4 regions of the Streptomyces sp. NBC_01390 genome follow, and region 3 is predicted to be linked to each of the others. Evidence: riboswitches for the same ligand, from Rfam matches in the RefSeq annotation. Region 3 holds a riboswitch; each other region holds the start of a gene.
The links. Region 3 has a riboswitch for cyclic di-AMP ahead of OG241_RS30285 (M23 family metallopeptidase). Riboswitches for the same ligand answer to the same signal wherever they lie in the genome.
Positions count from the first base shown of each region.

Region 1: linked by a shared signal. The riboswitch ahead of OG241_RS34175 (transglycosylase family protein) and the one ahead of OG241_RS30285 (M23 family metallopeptidase) in region 3 are both predicted to bind cyclic di-AMP.
Region 2: linked by a shared signal. The riboswitch ahead of OG241_RS45725 (peptidoglycan DD-metalloendopeptidase family protein) and the one ahead of OG241_RS30285 (M23 family metallopeptidase) in region 3 are both predicted to bind cyclic di-AMP.
Region 4: linked by a shared signal. The riboswitch ahead of OG241_RS22670 (transglycosylase SLT domain-containing protein) and the one ahead of OG241_RS30285 (M23 family metallopeptidase) in region 3 are both predicted to bind cyclic di-AMP.

Region 1 is NZ_CP109551.1:7,563,412-7,568,251, forward strand. Features, by position in the region: gene OG241_RS34165 (cytochrome P450) at 1-905, shown strand, start outside; gene OG241_RS34170 (transglycosylase family protein) at 1,068-2,087, shown strand; cyclic di-AMP (ydaO/yuaA leader) riboswitch at 2,271-2,442, shown strand; gene OG241_RS34175 (transglycosylase family protein) at 2,446-3,180, shown strand; gene eno (phosphopyruvate hydratase) at 3,530-4,816, shown strand.
Region 2 is NZ_CP109551.1:10,222,391-10,227,230, forward strand. Features, by position in the region: gene OG241_RS45720 (alpha-galactosidase) at 1-1,304, shown strand, start outside; cyclic di-AMP (ydaO/yuaA leader) riboswitch at 1,608-1,765, shown strand; gene OG241_RS45725 (peptidoglycan DD-metalloendopeptidase family protein) at 1,770-2,738, shown strand; gene OG241_RS45730 (DUF6250 domain-containing protein) at 2,770-3,039, shown strand; gene OG241_RS45735 (SGNH/GDSL hydrolase family protein) at 3,086-3,871, shown strand; gene OG241_RS45740 (TetR/AcrR family transcriptional regulator) at 4,033-4,647, opposite strand; gene OG241_RS45745 (Glu/Leu/Phe/Val dehydrogenase dimerization domain-containing protein) at 4,774-4,840, opposite strand, start outside.
Region 3 is NZ_CP109551.1:6,702,444-6,707,283, forward strand. Features, by position in the region: gene ribA (GTP cyclohydrolase II) at 1-68, opposite strand, end outside; gene OG241_RS30270 (MarR family winged helix-turn-helix transcriptional regulator) at 210-743, opposite strand; gene OG241_RS30275 (dihydrofolate reductase family protein) at 856-1,995, shown strand; tRNA gene OG241_RS30280 (tRNA-Met) at 2,084-2,157, shown strand; cyclic di-AMP (ydaO/yuaA leader) riboswitch at 2,495-2,652, shown strand; gene OG241_RS30285 (M23 family metallopeptidase) at 2,664-3,725, shown strand; gene OG241_RS30290 (aldo/keto reductase) at 3,865-4,809, shown strand.
Region 4 is NZ_CP109551.1:5,030,697-5,035,536, forward strand. Features, by position in the region: gene OG241_RS22665 (polyprenyl synthetase family protein) at 143-1,153, opposite strand; cyclic di-AMP (ydaO/yuaA leader) riboswitch at 1,805-1,971, shown strand; gene OG241_RS22670 (transglycosylase SLT domain-containing protein) at 1,975-2,466, shown strand; gene OG241_RS22675 (HAD family hydrolase) at 2,636-3,457, opposite strand; gene OG241_RS22680 (NAD(P)-binding domain-containing protein) at 3,695-4,840, opposite strand, start outside.

The DNA of each region.
Region 1 (4,840 bases), 860 kb from region 3:
AGCTGATCGACCGGTTCGCAGCGAGCGGCTCCGCCGACCTCATCCACGAGTTCGCCTTCCCGCTGCCCATCTACGCGATCTGCGACCTGCTGGGCGTACCCCGCGAGGACCAGGACGACTTCCGGGACTGGGCCGGGATGATGATCCGGCACGGGGGAGGGCCCCGGGGCGGGGTCGCCCGGTCGGTGAAGAAGATGCGGAGCTATCTCGCGGAGCTGATCCACCGCAAGCGCGAGGCGCTGTCCGACGTGCCCGAGCCCGGTGAGGACCTCATCTCCGGACTCATCCGCGCCTCCGACGAGGGTGAGCACCTCACGGAGAACGAGGTCGTCGCCATGAGTTTCATCCTGCTGTTCGCCGGTTTTGAGACAACTGTCAACCTGATCGGCAACGGCGTCCACTCCCTTCTCACCCACCCCGAGCAACGCGCCCGCCTCCAGGCGTCCCTGGCCGACGAGGACTCCTCCGTCCTCGAAACGGGTGTCGAGGAACTCCTGCGCTACGACGGCCCGGTCGAGCTGGCCACCTGGCGCTACGCCACTCGCCCGGTCAGCATCGGCGGGCAGGACATCGCGGCCGGCGACCCCGTCCTCGTCGTCCTCGCCGCCGCCAACAGGGACCCGGCGCGGTTCGCCGACCCCGACACCCTCGATCTCGGCCGCCGGGACAACCAGCACCTCGGATACGGCCACGGCATCCACTACTGCCTCGGTGCCCCGCTCGCCCGCCTGGAGGGCCGCAGCGCGCTTGCCACCCTCCTCACCCGCCTCCCTGACCTGCGACTCGCCGTGGATACGGCCGAGTTGCGATGGCGGGGCGGGCTCATCATGCGTGGACTGCGCACCCTGCCCGTCGAGTTCACGCCGGTGCGCGAATCCGGCCAAACCTTGCCGGCGGCGCCGTAGAAGATCACGAGAAGGTGACGCTCCCTCAACAATGTGATCTTCACGTGATCTGTGCGGCATGAACTTGTGACAAGTGATCGCCTGCGGCTACGTTCGTGCACCAGTGCGATGCCCGGCATCACGCGTCGCACTGGTCCCCGCTGTCTCGTGAAAGGCAACCGCATGCTCTCCGGGAACGGTCGTCACCGTCGCCCCCGCCAGGCCCCGGCGCTGCTCGTCTCGGCCGGCGTCGCCGGCTCCGCCATCGCCATCCCGCTGCTCGGCGCAACCGGCGCCAGCGCGGCCAGTGGCACCACCTGGGACAGGGTCGCGGAGTGCGAGAGCGGCGGCTCCTGGAGTGCCAACCCCGGCAACGGGTACTACGGCGGGCTCCAGTTGACCCAGGCGGACTGGGAGAAGTACGGCGGTCTGTCCTACGCTCCGAGCGCCGACCAGGCCAGCCGTTCCCAGCAGATCGCCGTCGGCGAGAAGATCCTCGCCGACCAGGGCGCCGGGGCCTGGGAGGCCTGCGCGCTGCTGTCCGGGCTCGGCAAGGACACCGGCTCGGCCGACGTCGACACCGGTGTGGCCGGGGGCGACACCGACGGGGACAAGGGTGACGTCTCGGGGCTGGGTCTGGGAGTGATCTCGGGCTCGGGGTCGGACTCCTCTTCCTCCTCCTCGACTTCGGCGTCGCCCACGCCCTCGGGATCCCCCTCCACCGGCTCCTCGGCCCTGACCGGGGGCTCCGACTCGTCGCCGTCCCCGACGCCGTCCGGCGGGGTGAAGACCGGCTCCTCCGGCGCCGGTGACTCCGCCGGGTCGGCCACCTCACCGTCCCCTTCCGACTCGTCGCCCGGCGCGAACGGCTCGAAGAAGGGCGACAGTTCACCCGTAGGGGACGTAAAGGGTGAAGAGTCTGCCAAATCAGGCCAGAAGGCGGAAAAGACGGGTGGTTCGGGCAGTACCGAGACCTCTGCCGGTACCGGCCGTCACCGCGGCAAGGCCGAAGGGTCGTACACCGCGAGCATCGGGGACGCCCTCTGGGATGTCACCGGCTCCATCGATCTCGTCGGCGAGCAGCCCGAACCCTCCAAGCCCGCCGAGCCCACCGCCGGGAGCGACGACTTCCTTGACTCGGGCTCGGGCCTCGTTCTCCCCGGTCAGATCCTTGCGGTAGGTAGCGAACCCGGGCAAAACTAACCGGAGTTCACGTCCTGGTTTCGGGCTGAATGTCCGTTATCGATGCGGTGAGAGATAGGTCTCAGAAGCCCTGATCGTCTTTGTATTTCATCGGATCAGCTGTTTACGGTCGTCATCGCCCGCCACAGTGGGCCCCGCCGGTCGCAACGCCGAATCCTGCCAACGGCCGAACGGGAACAGTCGTCGCGTAAAGCGCCGTAGGCAGGAGCGGGGGACCCAAGGTAGGTGCCGCACCGGGCAGTTGTCCGGAGCGGCTCGGGGTGAAGCCGTACGCCGCCCGACAGGGGCGTACGGCCGGGCAACTCAACCGGCCCGAACCCGACAGCTCACCTCGCAGGCGTCGGTGAGGGGATCTTTCATGCTGTTTTCCGGCAAGGGCAAGCACCGTCGTCCGTCCAAGGCCACCCGCGTCGTCGCCATCGCCGGCGTGACCGGTGCCGCTGTCGCCGCTCCGCTGCTGGCGGCCGGCTCCGCCTCCGCCGCCACCTCCGCCGAGTGGGACACCGTCGCCCAGTGCGAGTCCGGCGGCAACTGGTCCATCAACACCGGCAACGGCTACTACGGCGGCCTGCAGTTCTCCGCCTCGACCTGGGCCGCGTACGGCGGCACGGCGTACGCCGGCACCGCCGACCAGGCGTCGAAGTCCCAGCAGATAACCATCGCCGAGAAGGTCCTCGCGGGCCAGGGCAAGGGTGCCTGGCCGGTCTGCGGCACGGGCCTGTCCAGCGCCTCCTACGACGGCGGTTCGAGCAGCAGCAACGGCGGCGGCACGAGCACGGGTACGAGCAACAACAACTCGTCCAGCGGCTCCAGCTCCAGCGGGTCGAGCGAGACCTCCACCCGCTCCACCGACAGCCAGCAGGCCTCCCGTTCGCAGGAGCGGCCCGCCGCGAAGAAGACCGTCACCACCCCGACCGGCAAGAAGGTCAAGAAGGGCGACGGCGAGTACAAGGTCGTCAAGGGCGACAGCCTCAGTGCGATCGCCCAGGCGCACCACGTCAAGGGCGGCTGGCAGAAGCTGTTCCAGCTGAACAAGGACATCATCGACGACGCCGACTTCATCTTCCCGGGCCAGCAGCTGCACCTCAGCTGATCCCGGTCACCTTCGGGCCGTGCATCCCCCAGATCCCAGCCGGCCCGAAGGTGAACCACAGGACCCTCACAGCCGTGCCTTCCAGAGTGAAGGCCTCGTGCGGGTCACCCCCCGTCCCCCACGGGCTCCCCGCTCCGGTGCGTGTTCCCCCGTACGCACCGGAGCGGGGCTTTTTGTTCCCTGGGGGAACAATGTTTACCCTCGGTTCCGTTCGTGTTCCGTCCATGGGGTGGTCGGACGGCTGGCCGATCCCCCCGAGCCGGTTAGGCTCATCAACGCGGAGCCGCCGCGGCCCCGTACTCGCGAGGCCTCAGCAGCCCCGCGTACCCGCGTCACATTCCATAAGGAGATGCTCGTGCCGTCCATCGACGTCGTCGTAGCCCGGGAAATCCTCGACTCGCGAGGCAACCCCACCGTCGAGGTCGAGGTCGGCCTCGATGACGGCAGCACCGGTCGTGCCGCCGTCCCGTCCGGCGCCTCCACCGGAGCCTTCGAGGCCATCGAGCTGCGCGACGGTGACCCCAACCGCTACCTCGGCAAGGGTGTCGAGAAGGCCGTCCTCGCCGTCATCGAGCAGATCGGCCCGGAGCTCGTCGGCTACGACGCCACCGAGCAGCGCCTGATCGACCAGGCCATGTTCGACCTGGACGCCACCGACAACAAGGGCTCCCTCGGCGCCAACGCCATCCTCGGCGTCTCCCTCGCCGTCGCCCACGCCGCCTCCGAGGCCAGCGACCTGCCGCTCTTCCGCTACCTCGGCGGCCCGAACGCGCACCTGCTGCCCGTCCCGATGATGAACATCCTCAACGGTGGATCCCACGCGGACTCCAACGTCGACATCCAGGAGTTCATGATCGCCCCGATCGGCGCGGAGTCCTTCTCCGAGGCGCTGCGTTGGGGCGCGGAGATCTACCACACCCTCAAGAAGGTGCTGAAGACCAAGGGCCTGTCCACCGGTCTCGGCGACGAGGGCGGCTTCGCCCCGAACCTGGAGTCCAACCGCGCCGCGCTCGACCTCATCATCGAGGCCATCAAGCAGGCCGGCTACGTCCCCGGCGAGCAGATCGGCCTGGCGCTCGACGTCGCCGCGTCCGAGTTCTACAAGGACGGCAAGTACGAGTTCGAGGGCAAGTCCCGCACGGCCGCCGAGATGACCGAGTACTACGAGGAGCTCGTCTCCGCGTACCCGCTCATCTCCATCGAGGACCCGCTGTACGAGGACGACTGGGCCGGCTGGAAGACCATCACCGACAAGCTGGGCGACAAGGTCCAGATCGTCGGCGACGACCTCTTCGTCACCAACCCGGAGCGCCTCGCCCGTGGCATCGAGGAGGGTTCGGCCAACGCCCTGCTCGTCAAGGTCAACCAGATCGGCTCGCTGACCGAGACCCTGGACGCCGTCGAGATGGCGCAGCGCAACGGCTTCAAGTGCATGATGTCCCACCGCTCCGGCGAGACCGAGGACGTCACCATCGCCGACCTCGCCGTCGCGGTGAACTGCGGCCAGATCAAGACCGGCGCCCCGGCCCGCTCGGACCGCGTCGCCAAGTACAACCAGCTCCTGCGCATCGAGGAGATCCTCGACGACGCGGCGGTCTACGCCGGCCGCTCGGCCTTCCCCCGCTTCAAGGGCTGACCCCGACCTGGGTCAAGGCATAGC
Region 2 (4,840 bases), 3.5 Mb from region 3:
AGTCCTTCACCACGCCCGTCTTCGCGGGGCTGTGGACCGACTCGGGGCACGGCGGGGCGAGCCGGGCGTGGCACACGTACCAGCGCGCGTTCGTCGTCCCCGACGCGGACCGGGACCGGCCCGTGCTCTACAACTCCTGGGAGGCCACGGAGTTCGACATCTCCGAGGAGCAGCAGGGGACGCTGGCCCGGCGGGCCGCCGCGATCGGTGTCGAGCTGTTCGTCGTGGACGACGGCTGGTTCGGGGCCCGGACCAGCGACCGGGCCGGTCTCGGTGACTGGACGCCGAACCCGGACCGCTTCCCGGCGGGTGTCAAACCGCTCGCCGAGTACGTGCAGGCCCTGGGTATGCGGTTCGGCATCTGGGTCGAGCCGGAGATGGTCAACCCCGACAGTGACCTGTACCGCGCGCACCCCGACTGGGTGCAGTTTCAGCAGGGACGGAAGCGGACGGAGTTTCGCAATCAACTCGTCCTGAACCTCGCCCGTGAGGATGTCCGCGAGTACCTCTGGGAGCAGCTCGACGGGCTGCTCTCCAGTGCCCCGATCGACTATGTGAAGTGGGACTTCAACCGTTGCTTCACCGACGCCGGCTGGCCCGGCGAGGACTACCCCCAGCGGCTGTGGGTCGACCACGTGCACGGGCTGTACGCCCTGCTGGACCGGTTGCGGGCGGCCCACCCCACGGTGGCCTTCGAGTCCTGCTCCGGTGGCGGCGGCCGGATCGACCTGGGGGTCCTCGCCCGTACGGACCAGGTGTGGACCTCCGACAACACCGACCCGCTGGACCGCCTCGCCATCCAGGAGGGCTTCAGCCAGATCCATCCGGCGCGGGTCATGGCCGCCTGGGTCACGGACAGCCCGAACACCCAGCTCAACGGCCGGGTCAGCTCGTTGCGCTTCCGGTTCGTGAGTGCGATGGCCGGGGTGCTCGGCGTCGGCGGCGACCTCGCCCGGTGGACGGAGGAGGAGCTGACCGAGGCCGGGGAGTGGGTGGGGCTCTACAAGGAGATCCGGCCCGTCGTACAGCGCGGCGACCTCTACCGGCTGCGGCGGCCGACCGGTGGACTGAGCGCGGTGCAGTACGTGCTCGGGGACGAGACCGTCGTCCTCGCCTGGCTCCAGGCGCAGCACCACGGTGAGCCGCTTCCGGCGCTGCGGCTGCGCGGGCTCGACCCGTCGGCGACGTATGAATGCCGCGAAACGGGCGAAATCCACAGAGGGGCCGTGCTGTTGCATCGCGGCCTGCGAACCGGGCTGAAGGGTGACCTCGATGCGGCAGTTTTCCGACTGCGTCGCATCTGACACTTCTGTCCGTTATGGCGCCTTAATTACAACTCGCCGGGAAATGGGGGTTGCTGTGAATCGGGCGCGTGAGCAGGGTCATATTCGTGACGGTGTGTCGCCGTCATGTTCACGTAATTTCGGCGTGATTAAAGGAAGTTCAAGGGGCTGAAAGATCCGGAATTCACGGACAGTGACCGGGAATTCCGGGGAGGATCACAGGAAACCCGTACACAGGGAACCTGAAGCTTGTTTCCGTGCGTCTTGGTCGCTTACGTTCGCCACCAATCCGGACGGACGCCCAATCCTGCCGCCGCCCGGAGCCCCCATCGAACACCCGAGTACGGCAGGAGCGGGGGACCCACAGGTAGAACGCCTGTTCCGGTCTCTGGAACAGGCTTGGGGTTAAGTCACGTTCAGGCGTGGCCGGACATCTCCAGTCCGCACCCGACAGCTCACCTCGCAGGCGACGGAGAGGAATTCGTCATGCCCGCGAAGGGTAAGCACCGCCGTCCGAAGTCCCAGCGATTCACTCGCTCGATAGCCGTCGCCGGAACCGGCGGAGCGGCTCTCGCCCTGCCGTTGCTGGGAGCCACCGGCGCCCATGCGGCCACGGCGGAGTCCACGACTCAGGCTGTTCAGTCGCTTTCGGAATCAGCCAAGTCCGTAACGGCCGATTCCGTTTCCGTGCACACGGCAAAGACCGAAAAGGCTGCCGCAGCGAAGAAGTCGGGCGTCAGGACCTACGCGGTCCGGTCCGGCGACTACCTCTCGAAGATCGCCCATGAGGAGAGCGTCAGCGGTGGCTGGCAGAAGCTCTACTCGGACAACCGGACCGCCATCGGCGCCGACCCGAGCCTGATCCACCCCGGTCTGAAGCTGACGATCGGCAAGAAGGCCGCGTCGACCTCGTCGTCCGCCGTGGAGTCCTCGTCCTCCTCGAAGTCCACGCGGAAGACGGAGTCCAAGCCTGCCGCCGAGAGCGCGACGGCCGACACCTCCACGACGACCGAGGCCGCCGACACCAGTAGCTCCAGCAGTTCCAGCGGCTTCACCCTTCCCGTGACCGGCGCCACCATCGGCACCGGTTACCACGTGGCGGGCAGCATGTGGTCCAGCGGCTACCACACGGGCGTCGACTTCGTCGTCCCGACCGGCACCTCCCTCAAGGCGGTCGGCGCCGGCACCGTCGTCTCCGCCGGCTGGGGCGGCGCGTACGGCAACCAGGTCGTCATCAAGCTCGCCGACGGCTACTACGCCCAGTACGGCCACCTCTCCCAGCTCTCCGTCTCGGCCGGCCAGACCGTGAGCGAGGGGCAGCAGATCGGTCTCTCCGGCGCCACGGGCAACGTGACCGGACCGCACCTGCACTTCGAGATCCGCACCACTCCGGACTACGGATCCGACATCGACCCGGTCGGCTACCTCCGCTCGAAGGGTGTCGCCGTCGGCTGACGCGCACCTCGTGCACGGACGTCCGTCAAGGATGTCCACCCAGTGCATCCACGTACATCCACCGAAGGCCGGCCCCGATCCCGGGTCCGGTCTTCGGCGGTCTCCGACGTACTACGTCGGCTGCGGCGCCAACGCCAACACCGCGACCCGGCTGCGCCGTTACGCCACTTCAGGATCACCGACTTCAGCGTCCGTGAGCTGCGTCTCCCCGTTATTCCGGGTTGACCAACACTTGACACGTGGCTTATCTCACCACACGTCAACCCCTTCCTACGGTCGCGTAGCTCACATCGGAAGGTGAATCATGGGCCGATGTGGCAGACGATTCGAAGAATGACAGCAGAGCAGTGATCGGGTCGTACGTGGCGGTGGGGGACAGCTTCACCGAGGGCGTCGGCGACCCCGGCCCCGACGGGGCGTTCGTCGGCTGGGCGGACCGCTTCGCGGTTCTGCTCGCCGACCGGCGCCCCGAGGGCGACTTCGACTACACGAACCTCGCGGTACGCGGGAGGCTGCTCGACCAGATCGTGGCCGAACAGCTCCCCGTCGCCAGGGAGCAGGCGCCGGACCTGGTCTCCTTCTGCGCGGGTGGCAATGACATCATCCGGCCCGGCAGCGACCCGGACGAGGTCGCCGAGCGATTCGAGCGGGCGGTGATCGGCCTCACCTCGGAGGTCGGCACCGTGATGGTGACGACCGGGTTCGACACCCGCAACGTCCCTGTCCTGAAGCACATGCGCGGCAAGATCGCCACGTACAACGGCCACCTCCGGGCCATCGCCGACCGGTACAACTGTCCGGTCCTCGACCTGTGGTCCCTGAAGACCATCCAGGACCGCAGGGCCTGGGACGGCGACCGGCTCCATCTGTCGGCGGAGGGCCACACGCGCGTGGCGCTGCGCGCGGGGCAGGTGCTCGGCCTCGAAATCCCGGCCGACCCGGACCAGCCCTGGCCGTTGCTGCCTCCCCGGGGCACCTTGGAGATCCGCCGCGACGACGTCCAGTGGGCCCGCGAGTACCTGGTCCCGTGGATCGGGCGGCGGCTGAGGGGAGAGTCGTCGGGGGACACCGTGACGGCCAAGGGGCATCTGTCGCCCGACGACATCAAGAGCCGTATCGACTGGGTCGCGTGAGCGAGTCGTTCGCGTGAGTCGATCGCGGGGCTTCGACACTTCTCGGCGCCGGGCGGGCATCCACAGCCCGTCCGGCGTTTGAGGACGAGGCCGTTCAAGCCGAAGGCCGATGGCCGAAGCGGGGGTCCAGGGGCGCAGCCCCAGGTCGACGACCAGGTCACTCACCTGGGGCCGGTCAACGCCGCCCGCTCAAGGCCCAGTTCCCCGGCCAGCGCAGCGTCCACCCACTGCTCGGCGCGCGTCCGTGACACCCCGTCGTACGCCGTCAGCTGGACGGCCAGCCCGTCCAGCAGCGCCGTGAGCCGCAGTGCCGTGCCGGCGGGGTCGGGGCACTCGAACTCGCCCGCGGCCACCCCCTCCGCGATGACCTCGGTGATCGCGGCCTTCCAGCGCCGGTCCAGGTCGCCGGCGACCTCCCGCAGCGCCGGGTCGCGCAGGGACACCGCCCAGCCCTCGATCCACAGCCGCCAGCCCTTGGCCTGACCGGTCGGCGCGTACCAGCGCACGGCGGACCGCAGACGGCGCAGCGCCGGGGAACGGCGGCCGAGGAGTTTGCCCAGGTGGGTGAGATCGGCCTCCGCGGCGTACCGGAAGGCGGCAGCGACCAGCTTCTCCTTCGTCGAGAAGTGGTACAGCACCAGCGCGTTGCTCACCCCGAGGACGGCGGCCACGTCGGCGATCCTGACCGCCGCCACACCGCGCGCCTCGATCTGCTCGATGGCGGCCCGCAACAAGTCCTCGCGCCGCTCGGCCACGCTCAACCGCACCCTTGCCACGCGGCCACACTAATCCGTCACCGGACACGATGTCGGGCCAGCCCCCTCAATGTCCGTGAATCCCCGCCAATACGGCCGGTTGTCGGCGAAGGCACCCGGAGCCGGGCACCATCACCGGAACCACCGTCACCGGTACCACCCGAACCTCTCCGCGATCACCGGCAGCCGGTCCTCGACGATCGCGTGCGCCGCC
Region 3 (4,840 bases):
TAACCGTCGTGGAAGCGGAGCGGTACCCGGACACGGGAGCGCTGGGTGGCGGCGGTGAAGTCGGGCATGCGGGGCTCCCGGGTCGGTCCGATCGATCCTCCGGACCTGCTCCTGCTCAGCAGCCTTGCTTCAGATTTGAAGCAGATCCTTGTACGAAGAGTGACCCTACCCCATGCTTCAAAGTTAAAGCAATGGAATTGTGACAGCCCTCATGCACCGGAGTCGCCGGAGTCGCACGACGGCGACGACCTGCGCAGCCAGGGCAGGCCTTCCGGCGCCGACTCCGTCCCGTCCCCCTGGAGCGCCCGCTCGATCCGCGTACCGATCTCCTCCAGCTGGCCCACCTGCTCCGGGGTCAGATGGTCGAAGAGGGCGGCGCGGACCGTGGCGACATGCCCCGGTGCGGTGCGCTCCAGCACCGCCATGCCCTCCTCGGTCAACGCGGCGACCGTCCCCCGCTTGTCCCACTTGCAGGCCTCGCGCCGTACGTGACCGTCCTTCTCCAGCCTGGCCACCGCGTACGTCAGCCGACTGCGCGTGATCTTCAGCTTCTCGGCGAGATCGGTCATGCGCAGCCGCCGCTCGGGCGTCTCGGAGAGATACGCCAGGATCGTGTAATAGAGGTGCGGCATCCCGGCGTCCTGCTGGAGCTGCCGGTCGAGCGCGTCCTCCAGAAGCAGGGAGGCCGCGACGTACGCGCGCCACGCGCGCTGCTCCTCGAGGGTGAGCCAGCGGGTCGTCATGACACCAGTGTAGGTTTGTTTAAAACTTGAACCAAGCTCGCCCGGTCAAGAAGAGCTCGCCGGTCAAGAGCTCGCCGGTCACGAGCTCACTGGTACAAGAAGAGAGTGCCCCATGCCCCTCCCGCACGTCCTGTTGTCCGCCGCCGTCTCTCTCGACGGCTACCTGGACGACACCGGCCCCGAGCGGCTGCTGCTCTCCAGCCCCGCCGACTTCGACCGCGTCGACGAGGTACGGGCGGCCAGCGACGCCATCCTCATCGGCGCCGGCACCATCCGCGCCGACAACCCGCGTCTCCTGGTCAACTCGCCCGAGCGGCGGGCCGCGCGGCTGGCGGCCGGAAAGCCCGAGTATCCGCTCAAGGTGACCGTGAGCGGATCGGGGGAGCTGGACCCGGCCGCCAACTTCTGGCACACGGGTGGCGAGAAGGCCGTGTACACGACGGACAAGGGTGCCGAACAGGCCCGGCGGGCCGGCCTCGGCGCCGATGTCGACATCGTGGCCCTGGGCCCCGGCGCGCTCGACTGGCGAGCCCTGCTCGAACACCTGCATGACGTACGGGGTGTCCGGCGCCTCATGGTCGAGGGTGGTGGCACCGTCCACACCCAGCTTCTCCGGCAGGGCCTCGCCGACGAACTCCAGCTCGTCCTCGCGCCCCTCTTCGTCGGCGACCCCGACGCCCCCCGTCTCTTCGGCCCCGGCGGCTACCAGGGCGGCCGGCTCCGGCTCACGGAGACGCGCCGTATCGAGGACGTCGTCCTGATGCGGTACGAGCCCACGGCCCCCGGCGCCGGCCCGCTCGCCTCCGCCGCCGACCGGCACTGGCTGGCACTGGCGTGCGAACTGGCCCAGCTGTGTCCGCCGTCGCGAACGGCGTTCAGCGTGGGGGCGGTGGTGGTGGCCGCCGACGGTACGGAACTGGCGCGCGGGCACTCCCGGGAGGGCGGCGACCCGGTCGTGCACGCCGAGGAGTCCGCGCTCGCGAAGCTCGACCCGGCCGACCCCCGGCTCCGGACGGCCACCGTCTACAGCAGCCTGGAGCCCTGTGCCCGCCGAGCCTCCCGCCCCGCCCCCTGCGCCCGGCTGATCCTCGACGCGGGCGTCCGCCGGGTGGTCACCGCCTGGCGTGAGCCGGACACCTTCGTGGTGGCGGCGGACGGGAACGGGCTGCTCTCCGGGGAGGGCGTCGAGGTCGTCGTACTCCCCGAGTTCGCGGAGCGGGCCAAGGCCCCCAACGCCCACCTGCCCGGCTGACGTGCCGCTTCCGCGGGGCCCGGGCACCGGACCCCGACCGAGGCTGGTGATCGAGGTCCCGCGGATGGCGTATAGTTGTGTTCAGCGGCGCGGGGTGGAGCAGCTCGGTAGCTCGCTGGGCTCATAACCCAGAGGTCGCAGGTTCAAATCCTGTCCCCGCTACTGAAGGCCCAGGGCCGGAAAACCACGAAAGTGGCTTTCCGGCCCTGAGTCGTTCCCTGAGTCGTTTGTGCCCGCGTCGATCGCGTCGAAGGTCGGCTGTCATCGCCTGTCACCAAGGGTGAGTGAACGATCTCGTTCCGCATAACATCTGACACTCCGTCAAAACTCGGCAGTCACTTACGGCATGGTCAACTCGCCCGATTTTCACCGGTGGTGACCCAGAAAGTCCTCGGGAAAAGGATTAACGATCAACGGGAACAGCTTGGAATCCGGTGTCCAGGTCTATTAACGTTCGATAACGCAGCGCGGTAGTCCCAGCCGTCACAAGAGTCGGCTCCGTGCGCAAGTGCCTAATCCCGCAAGGGAACCGGGGAACCACCAACTTGGGGTGAATCGCTCGTCCGCCTCCGTGGCAACACGGCCGGTATACGCGCGTAGGAGACCTTCCTGCTCCGAACCCGTCAGCTAACCCGGTAGGCGAGAAGGAAGGAAAGGAGCACGCCCACGTGGCGTCAAACCCGCCCGCCCCAGAAGCCCCCTCCGTGCCGAACCGGCGCAGCAGCGAGACCGAGGACGGGAAGATCCCGACCTTCGGCTTCGGCAGCTACCGCACCGACGAGGGCCCCTGGGAGGAGTGGAATCCCAGCGCGGACTCCACCCGCCCTGTTCGCGGCCGGCACCGCGTCGGCAAGCAGCGCGGCGGAGGGCTCGCCCGCAGCTCCACCGTTCTCGGCGTCGGCGTCATAGCCGCTGTCGGCGGGGCCGGCATGGCCACCGCGCAGAGCGGCAAGCCGCCGGTCTCCATCTCCATCCCCGACCTGCCCTCGGTCGGCTCGCCCTTCACGCACGACTCGGACGACGAGCCCAAGGGCTCCGCCACCGCGCTCAGCAGCGTCGGCGTGACTCCCGAGGAGACCGAGCAGGGCACCAGCGACGCCGGCGAGGCCCTGCGCAGCCGCATCATCCTCCAGGCCGAGCAGCAGAAGGACCAGGCCGAGGCCAAGGTCCAGCAGGCCGCCCAGGACGCCGCCGCGAGGAAGGCCGCCGCCGAGGCCGCCAAGGTGAAGCGGGAGGCCGCGGCCAAGGTCGCCGCCGAGAAGAAGAAGATCGCGGAGGCCGCGGCGGCGAAGGTGGAGGCCGCGCGTCTCGCCACGCTCGCCAAGCAGTACACGCTGCCGACCTCCTCGTACACGATCACCGGGACGTTCGGTCAGGCCGGCTCGCTGTGGTCCTCCGGCTACCACACCGGCCTCGACTTCGCTGCGCCCACCGGTACGCCGATCAAGGCCATCCACAGCGGCACGGTCACCGAGGCGGGCTGGAGCGGCTCGTACGGCTACCGCACCATCCTCACCCTCGACGACGGCACCGAGCTGTGGTTCGCCCACCAGTCGTCGATCAACGTCAGCGTCGGCCAGAAGGTCGCCACGGGTGACGTCATCGGCCGCGTCGGCGCCACCGGCAACGTCACCGGGGCCCACCTCCACCTGGAGGTGCACACCAGCAGCTCGGACAGTGCCGGCATCGACCCGATGGCGTGGCTGCGGAGCATGGGCCTCAACCCGTAGAGCCGAAGCCGTAGAGCAGTAGAAGCCGCATCCTAGAGGCCGGGGAGGCACTTTCCCCGGCCTCTTGCTGTGCGTCGTTCACACAGTCTTCGTGAACCGGACGGAATGGGGGCCTCCGTGGCGGGCGTTGACGACGAGCATGACTGCTCTTCGCAAGCTCGGCTCATCGGACCTGGAAGTCTTCCCGCTCGCCCTCGGTGGCAACGTCTTCGGCTGGACCGCCGACGAGACGCAATCCTTCGAGGTGCTCGACGCCTACGCCGCGGCCGGCGGCAACTTCATCGACACCGCCGACGTCTACTCGGCCTGGGTCGACGGCAACAAGGGCGGCGAGTCCGAGACGATCATCGGCAACTGGCTGAAGGCGCGGGGCAACCGCTCGGACATCGTGGTCGCCACGAAGGTCAGCCAGCACCCCGAGTATCCCGGCCTCTCCGGCGGCAACATCAAGGCCGCCGCCGACGCCTCCCTGCGCCGCCTCGGCACCGACCACATCGACCTGTACTTCACGCACTTCGACCAGCCCGAGGTGCCCGTCGAGGAGATCATCGGCGCCCTCGACGAACTGGTGACCGCGGGCAAGGTGCGGTACATCGCCGCCTCCAACCTCTCGCCCGAGCGGCTCCAGGACTCGCTGGACTTCTCCGACCGTGAGGGCCTGGCCAAGTACGTGGCCATCCAGCCCCACTACAACCTGGTCTCACGCGACACCTACGAGGGCCCGCGGCGCGACATCGCCTCCCGTACGGGTCTTGCCGCCGTCCCGTACTACGCGCTGGCCTCCGGCTTCCTCACGGGCAAGTACCGCGCCGGTACGGCGGTCGACAGCCCGCGTGCCGGGGGCGCCGCCCAGCACCTGGAGTCGGAGCGCGGCCGGAAGGTCCTGGCCGCGCTGGACGCCGTCGCGGAGGCACGGGGAGCGGAGGTCGCGACGGTCGCCCTGGCCTGGCTGGCCGCCCAGCCGACGGTGGCGGCCCCGATCGCGTCCGCCCGCACGGTCGAGCAGCTCCCGCCGCTGCTCGCGGTGGCGGAGCTCGAACTGACGGACGCGGAGGTCGCGAGCCTCACGGCGGCTTCGGCGTGAGGCTCCGCCGAGCGCGGTGACGGGCCTACGA
Region 4 (4,840 bases), 1.7 Mb from region 3:
TCCATCTCACCAAATCGACGAGGAGGAATCGTCAGACCTTGGGCTCAACTCCGTGTACTGCTACGGGATGACATGAGGAGGCGTAGCTTCCCCTGACCCCTAGGGGGCCAGGGCTCGGTGAGGGCCGACGGGGCCCGACTCCTCAGCCGGCCCGATGCACCACCGCGTCGCACATCTCCACCAGGGCGGCCTTCGCGTCGCACTCCACCAGCGGCGCCAACGCGGCCCGGGCATCCTCCGCGTACCGCACGGTGTCCCGCCGGGCCTGCTCCAGCGCCGGATGCGCCCGCAGCCGGGCCAGCGCCTCCGCGTGCCGGGCGTCGTCACTCAGGTCGGAGTCCAGCAACTCGCACAACGCGATGTCCTCGGCGAGCCCCAGCCGGGCCACCCGCTCCCGCAACCGCAGCACGGGCATCGTGGGAATGCCCTCCCGCAGATCCGTCCCGGGCGTCTTGCCCGACTCGTGGGAGTCGGACGCGATGTCCAGCACGTCGTCCGCGAGCTGGAAGGCGACCCCGAGCCGCTCCCCGTACTGGGTGAGCACATCCACGACACTGTCGTCGGCCCCGGACATCATCGCCCCGAACCGGCAGGCCACGGCCACCAGCGACCCGGTCTTCCCGCCCAGCACGTCCAGATAGTGCTCGACGGGGTCCCGGCCGTCCGACGGTCCCGCCGTCTCCAGGATCTGCCCGGTCACCAGCCGCTCGAACGCCTCCGCCTGCACCCGAACCGCCTCGGGCCCGAGGTCGGCGAGGATGTGCGAGGCCCGCGCGAACAGGAAGTCCCCGGTGAGGACCGCGACGGAGTTCCCCCAGCGTGTGTTGGCGCTGGGCACACCTCGGCGAACCTCGGCCTCGTCCATGACGTCGTCGTGATACAGCGTCGCGAGGTGGGTCAGCTCCACCACCACCGCGGACGGCACGATGCCCGGCGCGTGCCGGTCCCCGAACTGTGCCGCGAGCATCACGAGGAGTGGCCGGAACCGCTTCCCGCCCGCACGCACGAGATGCTGCGCGGCCTCCGTGATGAAGGGGACCTCGCTCTTGGTGGCTTCGAGCAACCCTTCCTCGACAGCCGCCAATCCGGCCTGGACATCGGCTTCGAGAGCCTGGTCCCGCACGCTCAGCCCGAACGGCCCGACGACGGTCACGAGGGATCTCCTGTCTGCTGGTGTCTACTGGCGGTCACACGGTGTGTCGATAGATCGCTGCCATCACTCGAGTCAGCGTATCCGGTCACGTTTCGATCACCGCTAGCGCCCGCCCGTCCAGGCCAGGCGTTATCGGATCACGACCGGAATGTTTTTGATCAGTCCAAAGCATGGACATTTATAAGCATCCCGCGCCCCGCCGACGGGCTCTCACGCGCATGTGTCACCTCATCCCCACCGTTCACCGCGACCGTCACCACAACAACGTCACGGACCGCGCCAGAGGTTCCGCCACCCACAACGCCTCGCAACATGTCGCAGTACCACGCAATGGACATGAGCCTTCAAGCTGCATCAAATACCCCAAACCCCTTGCTCATCCCACTCGTGTCACGACTACCCCCGGCCCGTGATTCGAGTCACGCCCACGGCGACCTCCCTTCGCCCGCACTTCGCAAACTACCCATTCGCTAAAGGCAAGTTGCCTCTCAGGCACCATCTCCCACTTGCCCCTTTTATCCGTAATGAGCACCCCAAATGGGTAAGTCCTGCATTTCTGCCCCTTGTTCGATCCATGTGCTCTCGCATACGTTTCGCGCCACACCGGGCGGACCGCCGAATCCTGCCACCGCCCGCAGAGCAGCAAACCCACCCACACACATGACTCACGCAGGCAGGAGCGGGGGACCCAGGTAAGCCGCCGGTCCGGGCGTTCGCGCCGGTCCGGCTCGGGGTGAAGCCGTGCGCCGACCGCGCGCCCGGCCGGGCATCTCCCGCCCGAACCCGACAGCTCACCTCGCAGGCGCCGGAGAGGACCCACCATGCCCGTACGAGGTCAGCACCACCCCGCGAGAGCCGCACGCCGCCCGTTCAGGCTCACGCGCACCGTCGCCATCACCGGAACGGCCGCCGTAGCCCTGGCCCTCCCCTTCCTGACCGCGACGGCGGCATCGGCCGCCCCGTCGGCCACGTCGTCCACGACGACGTACTACGCGAACAACCTGGACGGCTGGATCCGCGAGTCGCTCGACATCATGGCCCAGCACGGCATCCCCGGAACGTACGACGGCATCTACCGCAACGTCATGCGCGAGTCGTCGGGCAACCCGTACGCCATCAACAACTGGGACTCGAACGCGGCAGCCGGCACCCCCTCCAAGGGCCTCCTCCAGGTCATCGACCCGACCTTCGCCGCGTACCACGTCGCCGGCACCTCGTTCGATCCCTACGACCCGATCGCGAACATCACCGCCGCCTGCAACTACGCGGCGGCTCGCTACGGATCGATCGACAACGTGTTCGGGGCCTACTAGTCCGACCCCGGGCCGGCTCGCCCGAAGACCAGTAGCCGCCCAGGCCCAGGTCCGGTAGACCCGGGCCTGGGCGGACCGGAGGGCGGTAGCCCCGGGGCTACCGGGGCTACCGGGGCTACCGGGGCTACCGGGGCTACCGGGGCTACCGGCGCTACCGGCGCTACCGGCGCTACCGGACCGACCCGCCCCCGAACAACCGCTCCAGCACCACCGCGATGCCGTCGTCCTCGTTCGAGAGGGTGACCTCGTCCGCCACGGCCTTGAGTTCGGGATGGGCGTTGGCCATGGCGACTCCGTGGGCCGCCCAGTCGAACATCGGGATGTCATTGGGCATGTCACCGAAGGCGATGGTGGCGGCCGAGGTCAGCCCGAGATACTCGGCGGCCAGCGCGAGCCCCGTCGCCTTGGTGATGCCGCATGGCTGGAGTTCGACCGTGCCCGGCCCCGACATGGTGACCGTCGCGAGGGAACCGACCGCTCCGCGCGCCGCCGACGCCAACTCGTCGTCGGACAGGGACGGGTGGCGCAGCAGTACCTTGCTGATGGGCTCGGCCCACAGGTCGTCCCGGTGCCGTACCCGTACCGCGGGCAGCGTCGGGTGCGGCATCAGATAGCCCGGCTCGATGAGCGTGAGCCCGTCCACACCGTCCTGATCGACAGCGGCGTACACCTGCCCGACCTCGGCCTCGATCTTGCCGAGCGCGGTCTCCGCCAGCTCCTGGTCCAGGGTCACCGACCACAGCAGACGGTCCGCGCCGGCGTCGTACACCTGCGCCCCCTGCCCGCACACCGCGAGCCCCCCGGCACCGAGGTCGTCGAGCAGCGGCCGGACTCTCGGCGCCGGCCGTCCCGTCACGACCAGATGCCGGGCGCCGGCGGCCGTGGCGAGCGCCAGCGCGGCGCGCGACCGGTCGGAGAGCGTGTCGTCGGCACGCAGAAGCGTTCCGTCCAGGTCGGTGGCGATAAGTGCGTATGCGGTGGGAGCGGCCATGATCCAGAGAATACGGATCGTTCGGCCCATCGGTCTCCGTCCGAACCGGACGACGTTCGGCCTCTCTCCAGCAACACCCCCCGTGCCTACGCCAGTTCCTGCCGCAGGCACGGGGCGGGCATTGGCGCAGGGGGACGGGAGCCACACGACGACGCGGTACGGCGAGCCGCCGGTTCACAAGATCGAGCGCGCCCCGCATTGACCCACGGGACCAGAAACCCGAGCCATACCCGAGCCCTACCCGTGCGCCGCCGCCAGATGCCCCGCCAGCCGCGGTGACGCGAACTCCGTACCGCACACGAACCGCATCACCGGGCCGTACGAAGCGGCCGCCGGCAAGCCGGTGAAGTACAGCCCGGGCACCGAGGACACATACCCGGCACCGAGCCTCGGCGTCCCCCGGCTCACCGCCAGCTCCGTACGCAGTTCATGCCCGAGAAAGTCCATCGCGGCGATGTCGACGCGGTAGCCGGTCGCGGCTATCACATGGTCGGCCGACAACTCCCGCGTACGGCCGCCGGGTTCCTGGACAGTCAGCACCGGGTGCCCCCCGACGAAGCCCACCCCGCTCCCCGAACCGTCCCCCTTCGGCGCACTCTTGGCGCCCTGCGCGCCCTCCGCCTCAGCCGAGCCCGCGACCTCCACAGCCCCCATTACTCCCGTTACTCCGGTGACTCCCGCCCGGACGATCCGTGCGACCTCGCTCACCTGCACCTTGCCCTCGAACCGGTCGCGCAGCCACCACGCACCGAGCGGTCCCAGAACCCGGCGGACCAGGTAGTGGCGGGCCCGGGCCGGGAGGTAGCGGTAGGGGTGCGGATAGTAGGTGAGGGCCCAGAGCGACCACGCGTTGCCGAACGGCGACTCGGGTCGCAGCCTGGGCTGCCGCCAAGGGGGCGCACCGAAGGCGACGCGACCGCTCCCCCGCGACACCACCCGTACCCGTGCCCCCGCCTCCGCCGCCAGTACCGCCGTCTCCAGCGCGGACTGGCCCGCCCCGACGACGATCAGCTCCCTGCCCGCGAATCGGCTCAGGTCATGATGCTGCGAACTGTGGGACACCGGTCCCGTGGGCGAGGGCCCGTCCGGCGCCGCGGCCGCCAGCTCCGGGGGCAGATGCGCGAGCCCTGACAGCCCCGTGGCCACCACGACCGCCCGTGCGGTGAACAACTCGCCCGAGTCCAGCTTGAGTTCGAAGCCGCCCCCGCTGCCCGTGCCCTTGTGGCGCCGGTCCACGGACACCACCCGCACCCGCTCCAACTCGGGCACGAGCCGCTGCTGGAACCACTCGCCGTACGCGATGAACGTCTCCACCGGGATGATGTCCTCGTCGGTGACCAGCCGGGGCGCCCCCACCGCGTCGCAGTAGTCCGCCAGGGTGTG